3 regions of the Rhodococcus sp. NPDC058521 genome follow, and region 2 is predicted to be linked to each of the others. Evidence: riboswitches for the same ligand, from Rfam matches in the RefSeq annotation. Region 2 holds a riboswitch; each other region holds the start of a gene.
What was found. Region 2 has a riboswitch for thiamine pyrophosphate ahead of thiO (glycine oxidase ThiO). Riboswitches for the same ligand answer to the same signal wherever they lie in the genome.
Positions count from the first base shown of each region.

Region 1: linked by a shared signal. The riboswitch ahead of ACFWO3_RS19955 (TenA family protein) and the one ahead of thiO (glycine oxidase ThiO) in region 2 are both predicted to bind thiamine pyrophosphate.
Region 3: linked by a shared signal. The riboswitch ahead of ACFWO3_RS07030 (3-oxoacyl-ACP reductase) and the one ahead of thiO (glycine oxidase ThiO) in region 2 are both predicted to bind thiamine pyrophosphate.

Region 1 covers NZ_JBHXNL010000016.1:76,303-83,839, reverse strand. The annotation lists gene ACFWO3_RS19970 (ABC transporter ATP-binding protein) at 159-968, opposite strand; gene ACFWO3_RS19965 (ABC transporter permease) at 961-1,770, opposite strand; gene ACFWO3_RS19960 (ABC transporter substrate-binding protein) at 1,785-2,807, opposite strand; gene ACFWO3_RS19955 (TenA family protein) at 2,804-3,520, opposite strand; TPP riboswitch at 3,514-3,609, opposite strand; gene ACFWO3_RS19950 (carboxylesterase/lipase family protein) at 3,712-5,277, shown strand; gene ACFWO3_RS19945 (MFS transporter) at 5,270-6,508, opposite strand; gene ACFWO3_RS19940 (DUF4185 domain-containing protein) at 6,580-7,537, opposite strand, start outside.
Region 2 covers NZ_JBHXNL010000008.1:13,622-21,158, reverse strand. The annotation lists gene ACFWO3_RS14130 (ABC transporter permease) at 1-447, opposite strand, end outside; gene ACFWO3_RS14125 (ATP-binding cassette domain-containing protein) at 447-1,388, opposite strand; gene ACFWO3_RS14120 (thiazole synthase) at 1,507-2,292, opposite strand; gene thiS (sulfur carrier protein ThiS) at 2,285-2,530, opposite strand; gene thiO (glycine oxidase ThiO) at 2,527-3,603, opposite strand; TPP riboswitch at 3,601-3,709, opposite strand; gene thiE (thiamine phosphate synthase) at 3,731-4,441, shown strand; partial or broken gene ACFWO3_RS14100 (NUDIX domain-containing protein) at 4,512-4,979, opposite strand; gene ACFWO3_RS14095 (hypothetical protein) at 5,131-6,486, shown strand; gene ACFWO3_RS14090 (glutamate ABC transporter substrate-binding protein) at 6,483-7,475, shown strand; gene ACFWO3_RS14085 (tetratricopeptide repeat protein) at 7,478-7,537, shown strand, end outside.
Region 3 covers NZ_JBHXNL010000003.1:133,924-141,460, forward strand. The annotation lists gene ACFWO3_RS07015 (FAD-dependent monooxygenase) at 1-1,603, opposite strand, end outside; gene ACFWO3_RS07020 (CitMHS family transporter) at 1,677-3,101, opposite strand; gene ACFWO3_RS07025 (LLM class flavin-dependent oxidoreductase) at 3,235-4,518, opposite strand; gene ACFWO3_RS07030 (3-oxoacyl-ACP reductase) at 4,520-5,281, opposite strand; TPP riboswitch at 5,335-5,431, opposite strand; gene ACFWO3_RS07035 (LLM class F420-dependent oxidoreductase) at 5,453-6,433, opposite strand; gene ACFWO3_RS07040 (MarR family winged helix-turn-helix transcriptional regulator) at 6,519-6,953, shown strand; gene ACFWO3_RS07045 (organic hydroperoxide resistance protein) at 6,988-7,410, shown strand; gene ACFWO3_RS07050 (oxidoreductase) at 7,423-7,537, opposite strand, start outside.

The DNA.
Region 1 (7,537 bases), on a different contig from region 2:
GTTCTGGTCGTGTTGCCTATGATCGCCACCCAATTCGTTCTACGACAACTACATCGAATCCTGGTCCCCGGACGCTACGCCCGGGGACCGATTCGAGTGGCTGTCGTAATGGGAAAGTGATCGTTTTCAACCAAAATACGAGGTCGGGCGAATCTCGGTTACCGATTCGATACGCGCGGAGGGTGCGCTTGGACCGATTCTTCGTGCAGAAATTCGAGCAGTTGCCGTTCGGCAGAGACGAACTCGGGCGACGTTATCGTCGAAAGAGTTCGTGGTCGCGGAAGGTCGATGGTGACTTCTTTCCGGATCGTGGCGGGTCGGTTCGACAGAAGTACCACCCGGTCCGAAAGGTATACGGCTTCACGGATGTCGTGCGTGATCATCAGAACGGTCCAGCGGTACTGCTGCCAGACGTGCTGAAGCCAGTTCTGCATATCGGTGCGCGTCAAGGAATCCAGTGCGCCGAACGGTTCGTCGAGCAGGAGAAGGGGCAGTTCCTGTACGACAGTTCGTAGTACCGCTGCGCGCTGGCGCATCCCACCCGACAGCTGGGCCGGACGAGCGTCCTCGAACCCCGCCAATCCGAACACGGGGAAGAGCGCGCGAGCTCGTTCACGTGCCGCTTGCCGGGAGACCCCACGGACTTCGAGGCCCAAGGTCGTGTTGTCCAGAACCGAGCGCCACGGGAACAGCAGATCCTTCTGCGGCATGTACGCGCTCTTCGAGGGGCCGCGTCCGGCGGGCTCGACGGACTCACCGCCGATTGCGACGGAACCCGCGTCTGCAGAATCCAATCCGGCAAGGACATTGAACAGCGTGCTCTTACCGCAGCCGGACGGCCCGATGACGGAGACGAACTCGCCCGGTGACACGGTCGCCGAGATGTCGCTCAACACGGGCCGTGACCCGGCGCGCGTCGGGTATGCCTTGAACAGATTCGATATTCGTACTCCGGCACTGTCACTCACGACGACCCCTTTCGTCTCGTGCCCACGGCGCTGCCACCCCTTCGGCGGCAAACGTCAGGAGGTACAGGCACACGCTGATCACTGCGGTCACGAGCACGGCGGCGAGCACCAGGTCGGTGCGGAACGAGTTCTTCTGCATCGCCATGTAGATTCCGAGTCCCTCTGTCGCGCCGACGTACTCGGCGAAGACAGCGGCGACGACCGCGTACGTGATGCCGATCCGCAGCGACGTGAAGAAACGGGGAATCGCGGACGGCAACCGCACATAACGAAACTCCTGCCAGCGCGAAGCACCCATGCTTCGCAGCAGGGAACCGGCATCACGATCTGCGGCCGCGAAGCCTTCGATCAGACCGATCGTCATGGGAAAGAACGTCGCCAGGGCGATGACGAGAATCTTGGGCAGGAGCCCGAATCCGAACCAGATGATCATGAGCGGTGCGATCGCGATGATGGGGAGCGTCTGCGAGATCACGAAGAGCGGCAACAGAGCCCGGCGCAGCCACGGAGAGAAGTCGGCCGTGACGGCGAATACCGATGCGCACACCAGGGACACCGCGAACCCGAGCAGGGTCACTTCCAATGTGGCGGAGGCGTGTACGGCCAGGTTGTCCCTGTCCGACCAACCCTGTTCGATCACCCGTAACGGGGAGGGCAGTACTTGCGGTCGGATTCCCGACACCATGACGTACACCTGCCACACCGCCACCAGCACGGCGGCGGCGATCACCGCGGGAACTGCCACTCGAACCAGCCGCGACCCCTGCATGGCTGGAGCAGCGTCCTCGCCGGCCCGACGCATCGTGCGGACGGACATCAGGCCGCGGGCAGGTAGTCGTTGGTGAAGAACGTCGACCAGTCCGGTTCTGCGTCCAGAGGCGCGCCGTCCGGTCCTGTAAGAAGACCGTGGTCGAACAGGAACTTCGAGTAGCCGGTCCACTTCTCGACCGTCTGGGGACCGACTCGGCCGGTGTCGTCGCGCATGTAGTCCGCCGACAGCATTCGCTGGCTCTCGTACACCAGGTCTTCGTCGGTGAATGCGCCGGGATTGGCCGCGATCACGTCTTTCGCCGCCTCGTCGGGGTTGTCGGCCGCGAACTGGTAGCCGCGTTGCAGGGCCTCGACGAACTTGTGGGCCTGCTCGGGGTGTGCGTCCAACCACGGCCGATTCGCCTCGATGATCAGTGCGTACGCATCGGGGAAGCCGTAATCGGTGTAGTCGAAGTAGGCCATCGGGGTTCCGCGGTGCTCGGCCTCGATGCCCTCCCAGGCGAAGAAGGACACGGTGAAGTCGGCTTCACCCGAGTACACGGCCTCGTATGCGGACGTGCCGAGCGTGACCGTCTGGAATTCGCCCTTGCCCCCGTCGTTTCTGATGATCTGCCGCAGTGTCTCGATGCTGTCGGCGTCACCGAAGCCTGCGAAGATCTTTCCGTCGAGGTCACGGGGGCGAGTGATGCCCGGCCTGTCCGCCTTCACGGCTATTCCGGTGGCCCAGTGCTGCAAGGGCGCCAGGACGGACACCGTCTCCGCGCCGGCAGCCTTCGAGAACGTCGACGAGCTCTGAAACCCCACCCCGAACTCGGCGTTGCCGGAATCCACGAGGGTATCCGGGGAGGTGCTGTTGTACGGCAATACCTGCACGTCGAGCCCGGCATCTGCGAAATAGCCCTGCTGCAGAGCCACGTACAGGCCCGTGTGATTGGTGTTGGGCGTCCAATCGAGCGCGAAACGGATGGTGTTCGCCGACTGCCCGGTTCCGCAGCCGGTGAGAACACCCACGGCCGCAACAGCAACCGCCGCGACCACTGCGATTCGACGCAGCGTCGTCGCCCTCACGACGCTGGCCAGTTCTGTGGGTTCAGGGGTGCGTCCCAGAACATAAGTTCGTACCGCGCTGCGACGACGAACGCCTGGGTCATGGCATCGCGGACCGCATCGGTCGATGCATCTGCAGCCTCGTCGACGAGGGCACGCGCCTTGGCGACCTCGACGTGGAACTCTTCGGCGTCGTAGGTGGTCACCCACCGTGCGTACGGGTGGGCAGGGTCCGCTTCCAGCACCTCGTGTGCGCTCGCTGCGAGCCGCCGCCCGACGTCGGCGTAGATCCAGAAGCAGGGAAGCGCGGCAGCAGCACCTACCGCATACGGCTCGGTGGCGGCAGTCGCGGTCAGATAGGAGGTGTAAGCGAGGCACGCCGGCGTCGGCGCAGGCTCACGCTCCGAGGCAGGAAGGGTGCCGCTGGTGAGCAGGTCCTTGTGGAGGGCTGCCTCGACCGTTGCCGACTCCACGGCGGCGCCGGCCCAGAACCCGGCTGCATCAGCGGTCGGGGCGTGCGCGGCAACGATGGAAAGGGCTTTCGCGTACTCCGTCAGGTACAGCAGGTCCTGCTCTATATAGGTGCGGAACACGTCGAGCGGGAGGGTGCCGTCACCGAGACGCCGGAGAAACTCGAGGTCGTCTATTCCGGCGCGGACCACGCTCGCCGTATCCCACAGGCGATCGGTGAAACGGGGAGATTCCGTCACCTTCGTTCGGGCAGAACTGTTCACTTCTTCGACATCCCTTCGTCAGCATTACCTGAGCAGGTTCCCGGGTGTGATCTCAGCCCCGCATGTGCGGAGCACCCCGTGTCAGAACGTGGAGACAATAACAGTCCTTCGCTCGCACGCTCTCTCGCACGTCCCGGAATTGGTAGGTTTGCAGGAAGATTCCTGTACGCCTCGCGTTAGGAGATTCGCACGTGAAACCAGCCTCGTCCGACGTCACTCATGTCGTGCATACCCGCGATGGGGACGTTCGCGGATATGCTGAGAAGTCGGGTGAAGGCGCAGTGTATGCGTGGAAAGGCATCCCGTACGCGTCCCCGCCGATCGGGAGGCTGCGGTTCCGTGCGCCGGTTGCACCAGACCGGTGGGAGGGTGTGCTGGACGGACGCGAGTTCGGTCCCATGGCGCCACAGGCACCGAGCACCGCCGTCCCCATCGACGAGGATCTGAAGTACGACGAGGACTGCCTCTCGCTCAACGTGTGGGCACCTCTCCCGGACGGCAAGAAACGGCCGGTCATGGTGTGGGTCCACGGGGGCGCCTACTGTCTCGGTTCGTCGGCCCAGGCCATCTACGACGGACGTCTGCTCGCAGAGCGCGGCGATGTCGTGGTCGTGACCATCAATTACCGCGTCGGGCCACTCGGATTTCTCGACCTGTCGTCGTTCTCGACCGGAGACGAGGTCTTCGATACGAACTGTGGTCTCCGAGACCAGGTGGCCGCGTTCGAGTGGGTGCGGGACTGCATCGCGGACTTCGGCGGCGATCCCGACAGCGTGACCGCATTCGGTGAGTCGTCCGGCGCAGGTTCGCTGACGACACTCATGACGTGTCCCAGCGCAGAGGGGCTCTTCCATCGGGTCATCGCACAGAGCCCACCTGCGACGTCGGTGTACGGAAGTGAACGTGCGGCCAGCGTCGCGGAGCGCCTTCTCGGCATCCTCGACCTGGACCGCGACCGGGCGCAGGAACTGCGAGAACTGCCGATCGAACAGATCGTCGCCGCAGGGGACACCCTGGTGGAAGAGGTGCCGACCAAAATTCCCGGCACCTTGGCGATGGCGCCGGTGGTGGACCGGGACTTCGTTCCGAAGTATCCGGTGGCGGCGTTCCAGAAGGGACTGTCGCACCGAATCCCGTTGATCATCGGGTCGAACAAGGACGAGGCGTCCATCTTCAAGTTCATGAAGTCGCCGTTGTTGCCGGTGAGTACCGACGCGGTCCAGGAGATGTTGCGCGCTATTGCCGCCGATCACCCCGAACTGTCTGCAGCGCGCCTCGCCGACATCCTGTCCGCATATCCGGATCGGGCGAAACCGAGTGGCGCACTGGCCATGTCTCGTGACGCGGCCTTCAGGATGCCGGCACTGTGGGTGGCCGACGCGCACAGCCGTCATTCGCCGACATGGATGTATCGCTTCGATCATGCGACACCGATGTTGAAGGCCGCCCGGGTTGGGGCCGGGCACGCAACGGAATTGCCCTATGTATTCGGCAATTTCGGGACGCTGAACGTGGACCCGACCTTCTGGATCGGTGGACGCAAGGCGGCACTGGATGTGTCGGGTCGAATGCAGCGACGGTGGCTCGCATTCGCCGCACACGGGGTTCCCGCCGCTCTCGACGCCTCCAAGCACTGGCCGCCGTACGACGAGCAGACCCGAAACACCCTGCTGATCGATACCGCGGATGCCGTGGTCGGCGACCCGGATCAGGTACTGCGTGAGGCGTGGGGAGAAGAGGTCATGGGCTTCAACTGACAGCGTCGGTCTCGGGGTCGAGCCCCCGCAGGCTCGAGAATCCGAGGCAGACCAGTCCGAGGGCCACGACGGGAATGGCCAGTGCAAAGAACGTCGGTTGTATGCCGAGTCGGTCGAGCATCGGCCCGGCGAAGACGAATCCCAGCGGTCCGGCCGCGTAGGCCGTGGACGTCATCACGCCGACCACCCTGCCGCGCATGTGTTCCGGGCTGCGTGTTTGCATGGCGTAGTTGACAATCGGGCCCACCGGCCCGAACACGAAGCCTTGGAGTGCGGCCAGCAGGAGGATCACCCACAGGGGTGGGAGGAACGCCATCGCGACCATTGCGAACCCCAGAACGACGGCAGCCGCGATGAGCACCTTCCGGCGGGACAGATACGGAGCAGCAGGGCCGTAGGCCAACGCTCCCGCGATGCCGCCGATGCTGAGTGCCATGAGTACCGAACCGAGCTGTGCAGGTTTGCCCAGATCGGTGAAGTACACCGGGAAGATTACACTTTCGACCGGCATGTACAGGGCGACCAGGACCATGTCGACGAGCGCGATGGTTCGAAGCAACCGGTCGTTCCAGACGAACCGGAGGCCCTCGAGCGTGCCGTGCCAGATCGACGCGGGGCGGTTCTCCGGGGTCGGTCGCCCTGCATGTTCGAGTCGGATGAATGCGACCGCCGCGATCGACAGGACGAAACAGACTGCGGTGACCCACAAGGCGTTCGGTGCCCCCACCGCGGCGATGAGCACGCCACCGACGCCGGGGCCGACCAGATAGGCCACGTTGTAGTTCGCTTCGTACACGCTGTTCGTGCGATCGAGAGTCCAACCGGCGGCGCGTGTGGCGGCGGGCAGCATCGATTCACGGGCCGAGATGCCGGCCGGGTCGAAGAACGAACCGAGCGCCGCGAGTAGGGCGATAGTGGTGACCGTGAGACCGGTCGTCGCGGCCACGATCGGAATGGATGCCGCCGATACCGCGGACAGGGTGTCCGACACCATCGAGGTGCGGCGACGACCGAACAGGTCGACGAACGTCCCCGAGAACAGACTGGACAGAAGGAGCGGCAGGGTGGTCGCACCGGCGACGATCGCAGCATCGGAGGCACGGCCGGTGAGTTCCAGTACGAGCCACGGCAAGGCCACGATCACGATTCCGTTGCCGCTGGCAGAAAGCAGAGTTGCCAGGTTGAGCAGTAGCAACGGTCCGCGGCGCTGGGCCGTGTCCGCGGTGGTCACGGCGATTCCTCCCGATCGGTGGGTGAAATCGACGCTAGCAGCGGAGCTGGGCCCGCCGCGACGGATTCAATTCAGAGTGTGGTGCGCAGCAGCATCACGTTGTAGTCCGACCACGTGGTGGCCAGGAAATAGAGGTCCTGTCCCTGCGACCACGGGTGCATGTATGCACCGTAGACCTCGGGAACCTCTCGACTGCTCACCAGAACCTGCGGTTCGCCCCATCCGCCTTCGAGGTGATCGGAGGTCCGCATGACGATGGAATTGCCTGCGTCGGTGTACATCGCGATGAACTTGCCGAGGTAGTCGTTGTACTGAACCGACAACTCGCTGACCGGGCCGGGAATGACGGGCTTGGCGGCGCGAGGATCGTGCGCCACCCACTTGTCGCCGTTCCAGTACTCGTACTTGGAGAGATTGGTGATGTCGCCCTCGGGAACACGGGACAATCGTGCGTCGCCGTTCCGTCCCGACGGAGTTCCGAAGGCATAGACGAACCCGTCGTGCTTGACGTACGAGCCCATTTGGAAGTTCTCGTTGCCGGTTCCGGGGATGTTGGGTCGTGTCGTGAGGGGATCGACTCGCCAGTTCTCGCCGTTGTCGTTCGAGACGGCTATGCCGGAGGCGTTGGTCTCCCATTCACCCGGATGGCCCCAGTCTCGAACGGACATGTAGTTGATGTACTGCGTGGCACCGGGTCCCGAGCCCACCGATATGCCCGTGGTGGGGATGACCGTCTTCTCGATACCGGCCTGTTTCAGGCTGGGAATGATCTCCTTGGAATGGCCGGGGCGATCCTGGGGAGAATTGTCGATGTTCATCCCGTCGGACAGGATTCCGTCCGCACTGCGTAGGAGAATGTTGCTGCGCCAGTCGCCGACGAGCCCGCACAGCGGATTGGGGCTGAGTCCGACGGTGTCACCGAAAGCGGTCAAGACCTCGCCGCTTCCGTTGTCCCACATGATTCCCAGGTCCGTACCGAGGACGCTGAAACGGCCTAGCGTGTCGTTGGGACTGCGCGGACCGGTGATG
Region 2 (7,537 bases):
GAGTGCGGCCCCGGCTTCCTCGCCTGCGGTCGCCTTGGCGATCACGTAGGCACCGAACGTGAGCACAAGCGTCAGCAGGGCACCGAATACGCCGATCAGACCCGCCTTCGCCGCGAGGACGGAACCGCGGTTCGGGATCGCCTGGAACGTGGTCCGGATGACGCCGAACCTGTACTCGCTGGTGACGGCGAGCGCCGCGAGGATCATAAGAACCAGTACGCCGAAGCCCGACACACCGCCCACCGCATCGGCGAGCGTCGGGAGGAACGGATCGAAGTCCGGCTTGTCTCCCGCAGCCACCTGATCGTTGAACGAGTTGAGGCTGGCCTTCGCACTCAGTCCGATGACCGCGGCGAGGCCGAGGCCCAGCACGATGATGATGCCGGTGCACCACCATGGCGAACGAGTGGTCGTGAGTTTGATTCTTTCCGCTTCGAGAACAGCCATCAGAGCGCACCCCTCATCACGTCTTCGACGCCTTCAGCGTGGTACTGCACGTCGTCTCCTGTCAGCTTCATGAACGCGTCCTCGAGCGAGCCGCGCTGCGATGCGAGCTCGTGCAGGACGACGCCCTGCGATCCGGCGATGTCGCCGATCGCGTCGGTGCTCGAATTGAGCACGAGGAGGGCGGGAACGTCTCCCGATCCCTCGTCGCGGACGGTGAGGCCCTGCGACGTCAGAGCGCTGCGCAGCACGTCGAGCTGCGGGCTGCGCACGCGGACCGTCGATTCGGAGGCCATGTCGACGAACTCTTGCACCGAGGTGTCCGCCTTCAGCCGACCGCGGCCGATGACGACGAGATGTTCCGCAGTCAACGCCATCTCGGACAGCAGGTGGCTCGACACCAGGACGGTGCGACCCTCGGCGGCGAGACGCTGCATGAACTTGCGGATCCAGACGATGCCCTCGGGGTCCAGACCGTTGACCGGCTCGTCGAACAGCAGGACCTTGGGGTCGCCGAGCAGCGCACCGGCCAGGCCGAGTCGCTGCGACATGCCGAGCGAGAATCCACCGGCCTTCTTACCGGCGACCTCGGTGAGTCCGACGAGGTGAAGCACCTCGTCGACTCGGCTCTTGGGAATGGAGTTGGCGGCGGCCATCCACTGCAGATGAGCGCGCGCGGAGCGGTTGGGGTGAACCCACTTGGCGTCCAGAAGGGCACCGACGGTGCGAAGGGGCTGTGTCAGCTCGCCGTAGGGTTTGCCGTCGATCAGCGCGGTTCCCGAAGTCGGCTTGTCCAACCCCAGGATCATGCGCATCGTCGTCGACTTACCTGCACCGTTGGGACCGAGGAAGCCGGTGACGATGCCCGGCTTCACGGTGAACGTCAGGTCTTCCACGGCCTTCGTCTGCCCGAAGGTCTTGGTCAATCCGTTGACTTCGATCATGCGGACAAGAATGCCGGACCCGGGCAATCCGCACATCGGCCGTCGGGATGTTTCGCAGTAGTACTCCGGTACCACGCGCACCCCGAGCCGTACCCCGGAACGCGTCCCCGAGTACCCCCTAGGACGACGCCTGCGCCCAGAACCTCTTGGGGATCCGACCCGCATGACGTGCCTGATGACCTGCAACGACGGCATTACGCATTGCCGAAGCCATCAACGACGGATCGTTCGCACGGGTTACGGCGGTGGCGAGGAGAACCGCGTCGCAGCCGAGTTCCATCGCCACGGTGGCATCGCTGGCCGTTCCGATGCCGGCGTCGAGGATCACGGGTACCTCTGCGGCCTCGACGATCATCTCGATGTTGTGCGGATTGGCGATTCCGAGGCCGGTGCCGATGGGCGAACCGAGCGGCATGACGGCGGCGCACCCGACGTCCTCGAGCCGCTTGGCGAGGACCGGATCATCGGTGGTGTACGGCAGCACGACGAAGCCGTCGTCGACGAGTTGCTCGGCGGCCCGCACGAGTTCGATGGCATCGGGCAGGAGAGTGCGTTCGTCGGCGATGACCTCGAGTTTCACCCAGTCGGTTTCGAGAGCCTCGCGAGCCAGCTGCGCGGTGAGGACCGCCTCTGCGGCGCCCCGGCATCCCGCGGTGTTGGGCAGAAGAGCGATGTCGAGTCGACGAAGCAGGTCGAGCACACCGGTGCGGCCCGTGGCGTCGACGCGTCGCATCGCAACGGTGGTCAGCTCCGTCCCCGAGGCGATCAGTGCCTCCTCGAGCACGGCGAGGTTGGCCGCCCCGCCGGTTCCCATGACGAGGCGGGAGTCGAAAACCCGATCCGAGATGGTGAATTTGCCGGTGTCACCCGCAGGGGAACGTCCCGCGGTGGAATGGTCAGCCACCCTGCACCGCCGTCAGAACCTCGATCTCCCAACCACGGCCGACCCTTTCCGACCAGCGGGCTCGCGAGAAGACCTCACCGTTGACCGCGACGGCGACGCCCTTGGTAGGCAGGTCCAGTCGCTCCAGCAGTTCCTGGAGGGTGGTCGGCTCGGCCAGCTCGTGGTCCGTGCCATTGACGCTGATCCCGATCGGAATCGTCATCTCACCGACGCGCCCCACACCCTGCTGTTCACTCATCGCCACACCTCACTACGTTCGCCGAATCGTTCGGGATTCGCACTCTGCGCCTCCACGAGCGCGTCCCCGTTCAACAGTGCCACCACGGCATCTGCGGTGACCGGTGTCAGCAGGATGCCGTTTCGTCCGTGTCCTGCCGCCACCACAACACGATCGGACACACGACCGATCAGTGGCAAGTTGTCCGGCGTCATCGGTCGTAGACCTGCCGCCGCTTCCTTCAACTCGTACTCGCCTATCGCAGGCATCAGCGCCTCCGCATCGGCGATCAAGTTGCGAACCCCACTCACCGTGACCTGTGTGTCCTCACCGCTCTCGTACTGAGTCGCCCCCAGTACGATGCCGTCCGCCCGTGGGACCAGGTAAGCCGGGCGCCCGTGGACGGTGCCACGAATGGTACGTCCGGGAGCCGGGGTGACGCCGGGACGCGTTCCCAATCGGAGAATCTCGCCCTTCACCGCCCGCACCGGCAGCGAGGGCCAGAGTGAAGGCGCCGCCCGTCCGGACGCGAGAACGATCTGATCGGCCTCGACGCTGTCCAGGTCGCGCACGTTCTCGGTCACGAATTCGACGCCGGCCGCCAGCGCGTTCTCGCGAAGAGCACGCAGCAGGAGGCGATTGTCGACGGCGAGCTCCGAGTGGGCGAGAAGGCCGAGCCGCACTTTGGGGCCGAGCGCGGGTTCGAGCTCACGGACCTGCTGTCGATCGAGAATCTCCATGTCGTATCCCTGCGCACCGACCCAATCGGCGATGGTGCGGAGGTCACCGACGTCGGCGCCGTCGAGCGCCACCGTCAGCGAACTGGTCGAGGTGAACAGCGAGAGGTCGGCGCCCACCTCGAGTTCCTTGCCGAAGTCGGGCCACCGCTCGAGCGACGCCGCACCGAGCGCGAGAACCGCATCCTCACCGGGCCAGCCTTCGGACAGCGGCGCAAGCATCCCGCCTGCCACCCGGGAGGCACCGGAGCCGCTCGCGCTGTCATGGACTCGCACCGACCAACCACACTGCGCGGCCCGCCATGCGACGGAGAGGCCGATGACACCGCCACCCACCACGGCCAACGATCGGGCCATCGATTCACCTCACTTCCTGCGCCGGCATGATCCGGTTCAGGTCTGACGGTCGGGCCGGCGTGGCCCCTCTCAGCCCCGCGATCCAGGGACTCCCGTGGTTACTGTTCCTACTGGAAAGGTTACCGTCATGGCTGTGACGCGCCCACACCGCAGCAACGACACGAATCGCCGCTCCCGACTCGCCGCCTCCCGGTTGTACCTGTGCACCGACGCGCGACGCGAGAAGGGCGACCTGGCCCAGTTCGCCGAGGCCGCTCTCGCAGGTGGTGTCGACATCATCCAGCTTCGCGACAAGGGTTCGGCCGGCGAACGCGAATTCGGTCCGCTGGACGCGAAGGACGAGCTCATCGCCCTGTCCGTGATCGCGAGCGCGGCCCGTAGACACGGCGCACTCGTCGCGGTGAACGATCGAGCAGACCTGGCGCGCGCCGCCGACGCCGACATCCTTCATCTCGGTCAGGGCGACCTGCCGGTCCCGTACGCGCGCGACGTCGTCGGATCGGACGTTCTGATCGGCCGTTCCACGCACAACAGGGCCCAGGCCGGCCTCGCTGCCATCGAAGAAGGTGTCGACTACTTCTGCACCGGGCCACTGTGGGCGACCCCCACCAAGCCGGGGCGCACCGCTGCGGGCCTCGATCTGGTTCGCTCGACCGCGGACGCGCAGCCGAACCGTCCCTGGTTCGCGATCGGCGGCATCGACGAGGAGCGCCTGCCCGAGGTTCTGGCCGCGGGCGCCGACCGGATCGTCGTGGTCCGCGCCATCACGGCAGCCGACGACCCGCAGGAAGCGGCTCGGTCGTTGAGCGAAAGACTGCGGAGCAACGCCGGGGCCTGAGCACCCCGCCCGGACGAACGGGTCGCCCGGACCGACCGGTCGGTCAGCGATCGACGCCGGACGCTGGCGGAATGCGCAGCATCATCTCGCGCAGTTGCGGCCAAGCGGCCTCGAACCCGGGGTGAAGCGGCAGCATGCCGACCTCGTCTTCACGAACCCAGCGCAACTCCGTGCTCTCCCGGTTGGGGACGGTCTCGAGCTGGTGCTCCACATCGGCGATGACGGTGGTGTAGCTCCACCCGCTGTCGACACGCATGGTGACGATCTCTTCGCGCACCGTGATGACGGCTACTTCTATGCCGGTTTCTTCTTCTGCCTCACGGACTGCAGCGTGCGTGGTGGTCTCGTGACTGTCGCGGGCACCGCCGGGCAGTGCCCACGTTCCACCCTGATGACTCCATTCGGCGCGGTGCTGCAGGAGTACCGTCGGAGAACCGTCGGCGGCGGGTGCGCGCAGTAGAAGTCCCGCAGCACCGTGCTTTCCCCAGTGACGACTTCCGTCCGGGCCCGTCGCCCAACCGTCACCGTCACCACGCATCGACTACCCCTGTCCGACTTCGCGCATCTCTCAGCTGTGACCACACCCTAGCCGACCTCGCCGATCGTGCCCGGGACACGACGATCACGGTGCGCGGTCGCCTGCTGCTTATATGCTCCCTGTGAGGCGGACGAACGAGAGGGGGTGCGCCGTGATTCTGCGTGAGGCACCGTCGATCGAACCGCACGGCAACGAAGCCGTGTCCACGGGAGAGGAGGTCGACGACCCCACTGCGCTCCGACGACGCGAACTCCGCGCCTTCCTGTTCTCCACGCCCGCACGGTTGACTGCTCTCGGAGCGGTGCTCGCGATGCTGACCCTCTCCGCCGGCGTGGTCACGGCGAACTCGGTCGAGAGTAGGCAGTCCACCCTCGAAACCTCGCTCGCCGAGACGGAACCGTTGGCCAATTCGGCGCAGGATCTCTACGGCGCACTTTCCGTCGCCGATGCCGCCGCAACGACAGGTTTCATCTCGGGCGGGATCGAGCCTGAAGACGTTCGGAACAGGTATACCCAGACGGTGGGCGTCGCCTCGGCCGAACTCGTGTATGCAGCCGCAGGTCTGGCAGACGACGATGCGGACAGCCGGCGTCTGCTCGCCTCGATTTCGAGCGATTTCACCGTTTACACCGGTCTTGTCGAGACAGCGCGTGCGAACAACCGCGCCGGGCATCCTGTCGGGGCCGCCTATCTGACAGAGGCATCGACACTGATGCAGACCGGTCTCCTACCGATGGCCCAGGATCTGCATGCCAGGCAGGAAACGAACGTCTCGGACACGCAGCGGGACTTCTCGCTACCGCCGTGGCCCGCCATCGTCCTTCTCGTGGTGGCCCTGATCGGTCTCGTGATCGGTCAGGTTCTCGTGGCACGTCGGACCCGCCGAACCTTCAACCTCGGACTGATCTCGGCTTCGGCGGCGCTCGGACTGCTGCTCCTGTGGTTGCTCGTTGCCGGTCTGCTGTCCTCCATGGATGTTCGTCGTGCACTCTCCGACGGCGCCGAGCCGCTGCACGAACTGACGACTGCCCGCATTCTCGCCCAGCAGGCCCGGGCGGAGGAGACCTTGAAACTCGTCCGGCGTGACTCTGCCGGCAATTACGACGACGTGTACGGAGACAAAGCGGAGCGCCTCACCGCCACACTCGAGGCATATGTCCGCAACGACATCGGCGTCAGTACGGAATCGGCGGAGCGGGCAGTGTCGGCCAGGCAATTGTGGGCGCAGTCCCACGAACGCATGAACGCCGCCTTCACCGAAGGCGATTTCGAGACCGCCGCAGACATCACTGTGGGCGTGGGCCCGAACAAGTCGGCCGCACAGTTCGCCGAGGTGGACGACGCGATCACCGACGGAATCGTCGAGGCTCGGCACGAGCTCCGATCACGGCTGTCCACCGGGTCGAACGTGCTCACCGCCCTCGCGCCCGGCGCGTTGGTCCTGGCCGTCATCGCCTTCGGCGGGATCATCATCGGTTTGTGGCCTCGTCTGCGGGAGTACCAATGACGACCACGAACAGGAGGCAGTCGAGGCGACTGGCGTTGACCGCGATCACGGCCGTCGCCCTCCTCACCGGAGCATGCGGACATCCCGATGCAGTGCACATCGAGACACCCGACCTTTCCTACACCGAGCCACCGCTCCCGAACGGTGCCAGCACAGCGGCACGCCCGGAGTCCCCGCTCCCGACCGACAAGGACTGCGAAGAACCGACGGCAAGTCTGCGTCCGGTTTCCGTGGACGCCGCGAACCTGCCGAACGTCGAGGAGATCCGGGCACGCGGGAAGCTCGTCGTCGGGTTGGACACGGGCAGCAACCTGATGAGCTTCCGCGACCCGGCAACGGGAACGGTCGCCGGGTTCGACGTCGACATAGCACACGAAATCGCCCGCGATCTCTTCGGCGACCCCGACCGACTCGATATTCGAATCCTCACGTCCGCCAATCGCGAACAGGCACTTCAGGATTCGAAGGTGGACGTGGTGGTGAAGACCATGACCATCACGTGCGAGCGGCGCGAACGTGTCGCATTCTCGACGGAGTATCTCGAAGCCCACCAACGCATTCTGGTCGTGAAAGGCTCGGGCATCACAGACATCGACGACCTGGCGGACAAGCGTGTCTGCGTGGCCCGCGGCACGACGTCCCTGGCCCGGCTCCAGAACCTGGTGCCGGAGGCCACGATCGTCACGGTGCCCATGTGGGCCGACTGCCTCGTCGTCCTCCAACAACGCCAGGTGGACGCGGTGAGCACGGACGACACGATCCTCGCCGGCCTCGCATCACAGGACCCCTACCTCGAAATCGTGGGTGAAAGCATCGGACAGGAACCGTACGGCGTGGGCATCAACAAGGAACGAGAAGACCTGGTGCGCTTCGTCAACGGGACCCTCGAACGTATTCGACGCGACGGCACTTGGACGCGCCTCTACGACCGCTGGCTCTCCGTTCTCGGTCGACCTGCGGGCCCACCGACCGCGGTCTACGAGGACTGATCATGACCGAAGACGACGATCGGACGACGCAGGCCGCGCAGCGACCGGAACCAGCGGACGCC
Region 3 (7,537 bases), on a different contig from region 2:
AGGTGGCTTTCAGGTATTCCGCCAGTGCGTCACCATCAGGTTTTCCGCAACGAAAGCCCAGGTAGCCGTCAGGTCGCACCACATATGTCGACTGTTCGGTGGCGCCGTAACCGGCGGCGAATTCGCCATCTGTGTCTCGCACCACAGGCAGGACGGTGCTCACCACATCCGTCTCGGGCGCCACGACCAGATAGACGGAAAGACGCCCGTGAGCGAGGCCCCGCGCGGTCGCAGCAAGCTTCTCCACACGATCGATCGCGTCCAGGTCGACGGACGCACGAGCATAGACAAGGAGCGTGTGACCCAACCGGTCCAGCAAGGAGAACAACCGCAACGAGAACGCGACGCCTTCGCGAGTGAGGCCACGAGCGTCCGGAGCGCGCGATCCCGGGCCGACGGGATGCGCTTCTCCCGCGACTATCGGGCTCTGCGAGTAGTCGATGAGCAACTGGGCCTGCCGCAGCATTGTCTGCCGCGGGTCGGACTCACCGGCGCCGATGCCCTCGCGTGCGCTGCGGACGGTACGGCCGACGACGTCCTCTCCGACCGGCCGACGTTCGGCATCGTAGGTGCCGAGAAGTGACGGCGACGCGTCACCGGCGATCGACAAGGCGATCTTCCACGCGAGATTGTGCGCGTCCTGGATGCCGGTGTTCATGCCCTGCGCGCCGGTCGGGGGGTGGATGTGCGCGGCATCGCCCGCCACGAACACTCTCCCCAGGCCGTACGAGTCGACGATCCGGTGGCTGATCTTGAACACGGAGGACCAACGCATGTTCGACGCCGTCGTGGGTTCGGGAGACAGCTGATCGAGTACCGCCTGAATGTGGTGCAGTTGCGGTACACGCTCGCCTTCGAATCCGTGTTCCACGCCGTCGGCCGAACCGACCCCTTCGGTGGAGAGTTCGTCGGGCACCAGCATCGACATGCGGTATCTGCCCCGGCCCGGCAGCGGTATGCACACCAGCACGTCGTCCGTCTGCCCATCGGTGACGTGCATCGACCGAATGGCGTAGCCGTGCGGCTGATTCCAATCGACCGCCACGTCACCGAGCATGTACTGCTCGGTGAACGCAGCGCCCTCGAACGTGAGTCCCAACTTCTTGCGGACCACACTGTGGGCTCCGTCGCAGCCCATTAGGTACTGCGCGCGTACCGACTCCGTTCCGCGTCCTCCTTCGAGAGTGGCCTCGACTCCGTCGTCGTTCTCCGCGAACGACGTCAGACGCACTCCCCTTTCGACGAACGTTCCGAGTTCGGCCAGGTGCTCGGTGAGAATCCGCTCGGTGGCGTACTGAGGTAGTCCGACGAACCCGAACGGAATCTCGTCGGGCAGTTCCAGGTCGAAACGCGCCACCTCGGATCCGTTCACGTAAACGATCTGGCCCAGCATCGGGACGATTGCGTCGAGGAACCGACCGAGAACACCCATACCCTCGAACACTTCGAGAGTCCGAGGCTGAACGCCCACCGCCTTGGCGTACTGCGGCGGCGCGTCGAGCGCGTCCACGATCCGGCAGGAGACGCCGCGCCTACACAATTCGATCGCAGCGGTGAGACCCACCGGACCGGATCCGACAACCAACACCTCGGGATTGGACACTGCGCACCGCCTGGCAGTTCGAGACCGTTCTTCTCAGTATGCGCTCCGCGCGTCTCGAGAGAGCCGTGAATCATCAGAAGGGAATCTGCCCCATCAATACCCCGGTGACCAGCATGGACAGTGACACCAGTGCCGCGCGCCACAGCACCTTCCTGTGATGGTCCGCAAGCGAAACCCCGGCGAGCGTGACGAGCAGCAGGATCGCGGGAACCAGAGGGCTCTGCATGTGAAAGGTCTGACCCGTGATCGAGGCTCGGGCCATCTCCGCAGGACCGATCCCGTACGTCGAGGCGGTTTCGGCTAGCACAGGCATGATTCCGAAATAGAAGGCGTCGTTGCTCATGAAAAAGGTGAAAGGCAGGCTCAGCACGCCGATGATGACAGCCAGGTGCGGTCCCATCGACGGCGGGACGACCTCGAGCAGCCACTGCGCCATCGCCTCGACCATGCCGGTCCCCTGGAACACGCCGGTGAGCACCGCAGCGGCGAACACCATCGCAACCACCGAGACGATACTCGACGAATGCCGGGTGATCGCTTCTTGCTGCTCCTGAACTCGCGGAAAGTTGGCGACGAGTGCAATCGCGGCAGCTCCCATGAACAGGACCGGAATCGGCAGCACGTCCATCACGAGAACAACCAGAAGCGCTGCGGTCAATACACCGTTGAACCACAAGAGTTTCGGACGAAGCGTCGCACGCTCGGGATCGAGGCCCTCGACGAAACTGCTGCTACCGCCAGCAGATTTGGGTAGCTCCCCGGTCCCGGAACCACCCGAACCGCTTCCGCCCGAGCTGCTTCCACCCGAGTTGCTTCCACCCGAGCTGCTTCCGCCCGCACCGACCCCGGCCCGGACCAGCAACGGCTGCGCATCCAGTACCAACTTGCCCACCCGACGCCGCTCGACGACACCCAGATGCACCGAGAAGAGCATCACCACCACGAGGCCCACGATCAACGACGGCACCATCGGTACGAACACCTCGGACGGCGAAATATCCAGTGCTGCAGCAGCACGCACGGTCGGCCCACCCCACGGAATGATGTTCATCGCGCCGTTCGCGAGTCCTGCAACCACGGTGAGCACGACCGGGCTCACGCCCAACTCGAGATAGAGGGGCAGCAGCGCCGAGGTGACGATGATGAACGTGGTGGACCCGTCACCGTCGAGCGACACGACCATGGCCAACACGGCGGTACCGACGACGAGCCGCATCGGGTCGTCTCGGACCAGGCGCAGAATGAGCTTCACCAGCGGGTCGAACAGACCCACGTCGATCATGATTCCGAAGAAGATGATCGCGAAGAACAGCAGCGCCGCCGTGGGGGCCAGTGCCTTCATGCCATCGGTGATCATGTCGCCGATGCCAAGTCCTGCACCCGCCGCGATGCCGAAGGCCACCGGAACGGTGATCAAGCCGACGACGGGCGTGGCCCGCTTCGACATGATCAGATACATGAACACGGCGACCATCAGAAAGCCGAGCACCACCAACATTTTCCAACTCCTCGTCAGACCGGTCGTGGACCGCGACTGTGACCGCGGTAACACTCAGAGTCGGTGAGGGCGTGCGCCAAGTCACTCTTACGGACGTAGTGGAGGTTGTGTTGTTTGTGTCAGCTGCTCGACGTCAGGTGCTCAGATGCTCGCGCAGGGTGGTCGTCTCGTAGGCCGTGCGAAAGGACCCGCGCCGCTGAAGCACCGGTATCACCTGGTCGACGAAGTCGTCGAGGCCGTGCGGGTACAGCGGCGGCATCAGGTTGAACCCGTCCGCCGCACCGCTACCGAACCAGTCCTCTATCTCGTCTGCAATCGACTCGGGCGTGCCGATCATCGTGGCGTGCCCGCCGCCGGCAGCGAGCGTCCCAAGCAATTCCCGAACCGTCGGCTCGTCCTTCCGAATGATCCGAAGAATGGTGTCGTAGCGTCCGTGCGGACCCGTGAACTCGGCCAGCGGTGGCAGCGCAGGCACGGGTGCGTCCAGATTCCATTCGAAACAGTCCTGCTGAACGAACGTCGACAACTGCCGCAACGACTGCTCCACCGGCAACAGTGCGTCGAGTTCCGCCTTCTTGCGGCGGGCCTCGTCCATCGTGGACCCGACGTAGGTGACCAGACCCGGCATGATCGTCACACCGACCGGATCACGGCCCTCACGACGCACACGCTCCTTCACATCCCAGTAGTACGAATGCGCCGACTCTCGGTCGTAGGCAACCGCATAGATCCCTTCGGCGCGCTGTACCGCAAGAGCCCGCCCCTGTTCCGAAGCACCTGCCTGGAACAGGACCGGCATGCCTTGCGGCGCGCGCGGCACGTTCAGTGGTCCGTCGACGAGAAAGTTCTTCCCTCGATGATCGATGGCGTGCACCTTGTCCGGATCGGCGAAGAGTCCGCGGCGATCCGCCACGATTGCGCCGTCTTCCCACGAATCCCACAGTGCCAAAGCAACATCGACGAACTCTTCCGCCCGCTCGTAGCGTTCCGCATGTGGCGGCATCGCTTCCAGACCGTGATTGCGGGCTTCGGCGTCGAACATCGACGTCACCACGTTCCAGCCCACCCGTCCGCCACTGATGTGATCGAGCGAGGCCAACATGCGGGCCGCATGGAACGGTGTGTAGAACGTGCTCGACACCGTTGCCACCAAACCGACCTTCTCTGTCGCCCGAGCCACCGCCGACAGCGCCGTGAGGGGCTCGAGAAACCACACCCCGCCACCCGCAGGATCGCGGACCGAGTGTCCGTCGGCGAAGAACACCGCGTCGAGACAACCACGTTCGGCAGTGCGGGCCAGATCTTCGTAGTAGGAGATGTCCGCGAGCCGCTCCACCTCGGACTCCGGGTGGCGCCACGCAGCACCGTGGTGACCACATCCGAACAGGAAAGCGTTGAAGTGCAGTCGCCTGGTCATGTCAGTCCTTCACCAAGCCGCCGTCGACGACGAGGTTCTGGCCCGTCACGGACCTCGCCCACGGGGAGGCGAAGAACAGGACCGCATCCGCGAACTCGTCCGGGGTCGTCACCCGCCGCAACGGGGTGCTCGATGCGATGAGATCGAAGACTTCCTCGGGTGTTGCCGCGCTGGCATCGGTCGTGCGCAGCAGCCCGCCCGAAACCATGTTGACCGTGATGTTGTCCGGCCCCAGGTCCGCAGCCAGGGTCCGCGTCAGTGACAGCGCGGCCGCCTTCGCCGCCGTGTAATCGTGGTACGGAACCACCGGATTCTGAAAGAGGTTGGTCCCCACGTTCACGATGCGGCCGAACCCGGCTGCATGCATCCCCGCGAGCGCAGCCTGTGTTGTGTGGAGCGCAGCTTTCACACTGCCGCGTAGCTGCGTGTCGAATGCATCCCAACCGATGACATCGGCTTTGGCTCGCGCGTCACCGTCGAACGAGAAGTCGACCAACGCGTTGTTGACCACGGTGGTGACCGGGCCACCGAAGTGCTTCTCGGCGGCGGCGAACAATCCGGCCACCTGCTCCGCATCCGTCACGTCCGCCTGGACTGCGACCGCGCGGTTCCCGAACTCGGCTGCAAATGCCTCGGCCGATTCCCGGCTGCGACGGTAGTTCACGACCACCCGGGCGCCCTCACGACCGAAAGCGCGGGCCACGGCCGAGCCGAGTCCCCGCCCCCCGCCGGTGACCAATACTGTCTGCTCGTCGAGTTGCATCTCTGTCCTTCTGTTCGGTCAGCGAAACGAAACCGCAGAAGTGAAATGCGTACGCCGCACCACCGCGACATCCCTTCGCTGGTATCAGCCAGATCAGGTTCGACGGGTGTGTTCTCAGCCGCAGGAAGGACGGCACCCCGTGTCACTCCCGACAGTATGCACGAACAGGGGTCAGGCAACGAGGGGCTTGACGGTACGACCTGCCAGTCCCACGATGCCCGGCTCGTGTCCGTTGACGACCAGGTTGAGGACGATTCCGTCGATGCCCTTGTCCAGCACCCGCGTCTGCAATTGCTCGGCCACTTCGTCGGGCGCACCACAGAACTGACGATCGGTTGCCGCTGCCCGCTCCTCTTCGGATGCGGTGGACAGGTCGACACCCTGACGAAGGAGGTACTCCCGCTGCAGCCGCCTTGCCCTGTCGCCGTCCTCGTCGATGATGACGAAGGCCAGGTAGCTCGTTTCGAGAGCGGAGCGATCGCGGTTCGCCTCCGAGCACCGTGCGTCCAGCGCATCGAGCTTTCTCGTCAGTTCGCTCGTATTGCAGATGATGTTGAGGTGATCGGCGAAACGCGCGGCGAGAGCGAACGTCTTCTTCTCGCCGCCACCGCCGAGCATGATCGGTAGGTTGTCACGGAAACGCGGCTCGTTGATGGCGTTCTCGACGTGATACCACTTTCCGTCGAAGGTCGGCCGCTCGCCGTGCAGCATCGGCGCAATGATCTGCAGTGCTTCGTCGAGCCGCTCGAACCTGTCGGTGAACGTTCCGAACTCGTACCCGAACTGCTGGTGCTCGAGTTCGTACCAGCCGGCGCCGATACCCAGGATCGCGCGACCGCCACTCGCGACATCGAGCGTGGACACCGTCTTCGCCAGCATCGGCGGATTGCGGTAGGTGTTTCCGGTGACCAGAGCCGACAACTGGATCTTCTCGGTCGCCGTCGCCAACGCGCCGAGAGCCGTGTACGCCTCGAGCATCGGTTCTTCCGGGGCGCCCAGACCGGGTAGTTGGTAGAAGTGGTCCATCACGAAAGCTGTGTCGAATCCCGCGGATTCGGCCTCCCGGGCTTGCGCGATGACGGTCGGGAACAGGTCCGCGACCGAGTTGGAGTAACTGAAGTTCGGCATTTGGTATCCAAGGCGAATCGTCACTGCGTCGACGGTACGCCGCGCAATCCGGTCACGCTCGACACAATATTGATTGTGCACAATTCAATTGTGCACTACCATCGTGGGTGTGGGCAACGAACTCGAACTCGACCGGCAAGTATGCTTCGCCCTCTATTCGGCGTCCCGGGCCACCACGGGCACCTACCGGGCGATGCTCGACCGTCTCGGCGTCACCTACCCTCAGTACCTCGTGTTGCTCGTCCTCTGGGAGGAGGACGGAATCGGAGTCCGAGACATCGGAGGCCGTCTCCACCTCGACAGCGGAACGTTGTCGCCGCTTCTCAAACGCCTGGAATCGCTCGAACTCGTCGAACGTAGACGCGTCGGCTCGGACGAACGGCGCGTCCACATCCACCTCACGAAGTCCGGTTCGGAACTTCGCGAGCGCGCCACCGACATCCCGGCTGCCATTGCCGAGGCAACCGGCCTGTCGAGTAGCGAAATGACCTTTCTTCGTGACGTTCTGAACCGCGTCACCGCATCCCTGCGCGATGCACACTGACCCCGGTACCACCCAACCGAAAGGGATGAAAACCATGCACGTCCTTTACACCGCCGAAGCTCTCGCGACCGGAGAAGGCCGCAACGGACACACCCGGACCACCGATGGTCGAGTCGATCTGGACCTGGCCATTCCCACCGAGATGGGTGGCAGCGGCAACGGCGCGAACCCCGAACAGCTCTTTGCAGCCGGCTATGCAGCGTGTTTCCACTCCGCTCTGCAGTTGGTCGGCCGCCAGGACAAGGCCGACATCTCCGATTCCTCGGTTGGGGCGCGAGTCGGCATCGGCTCGATCGACGGCGGCGGCTTCGGCCTCACCGTCACGCTCGAGGTCTCGCTCCCGCACCTCCCCCACGACGAAGCTCTCGCCCTGACCGAGAAGGCCCACCAGGTGTGCCCCTACTCGAACGCGACGAGGGGCAACATCGAGGTCGCCTTGGAAGTCACCGACGACTGACCGACGCCTCCCTCAGACGAATCGGTAGGTGACCCCGGTGAGCTCCTCCGGCAGGTCCCACAGTGTCGCGGCCAGGGCCTCGTCCCGGGACTTGCCGTTGGAGCTCACCTGCCTGGGGTACCCGTGC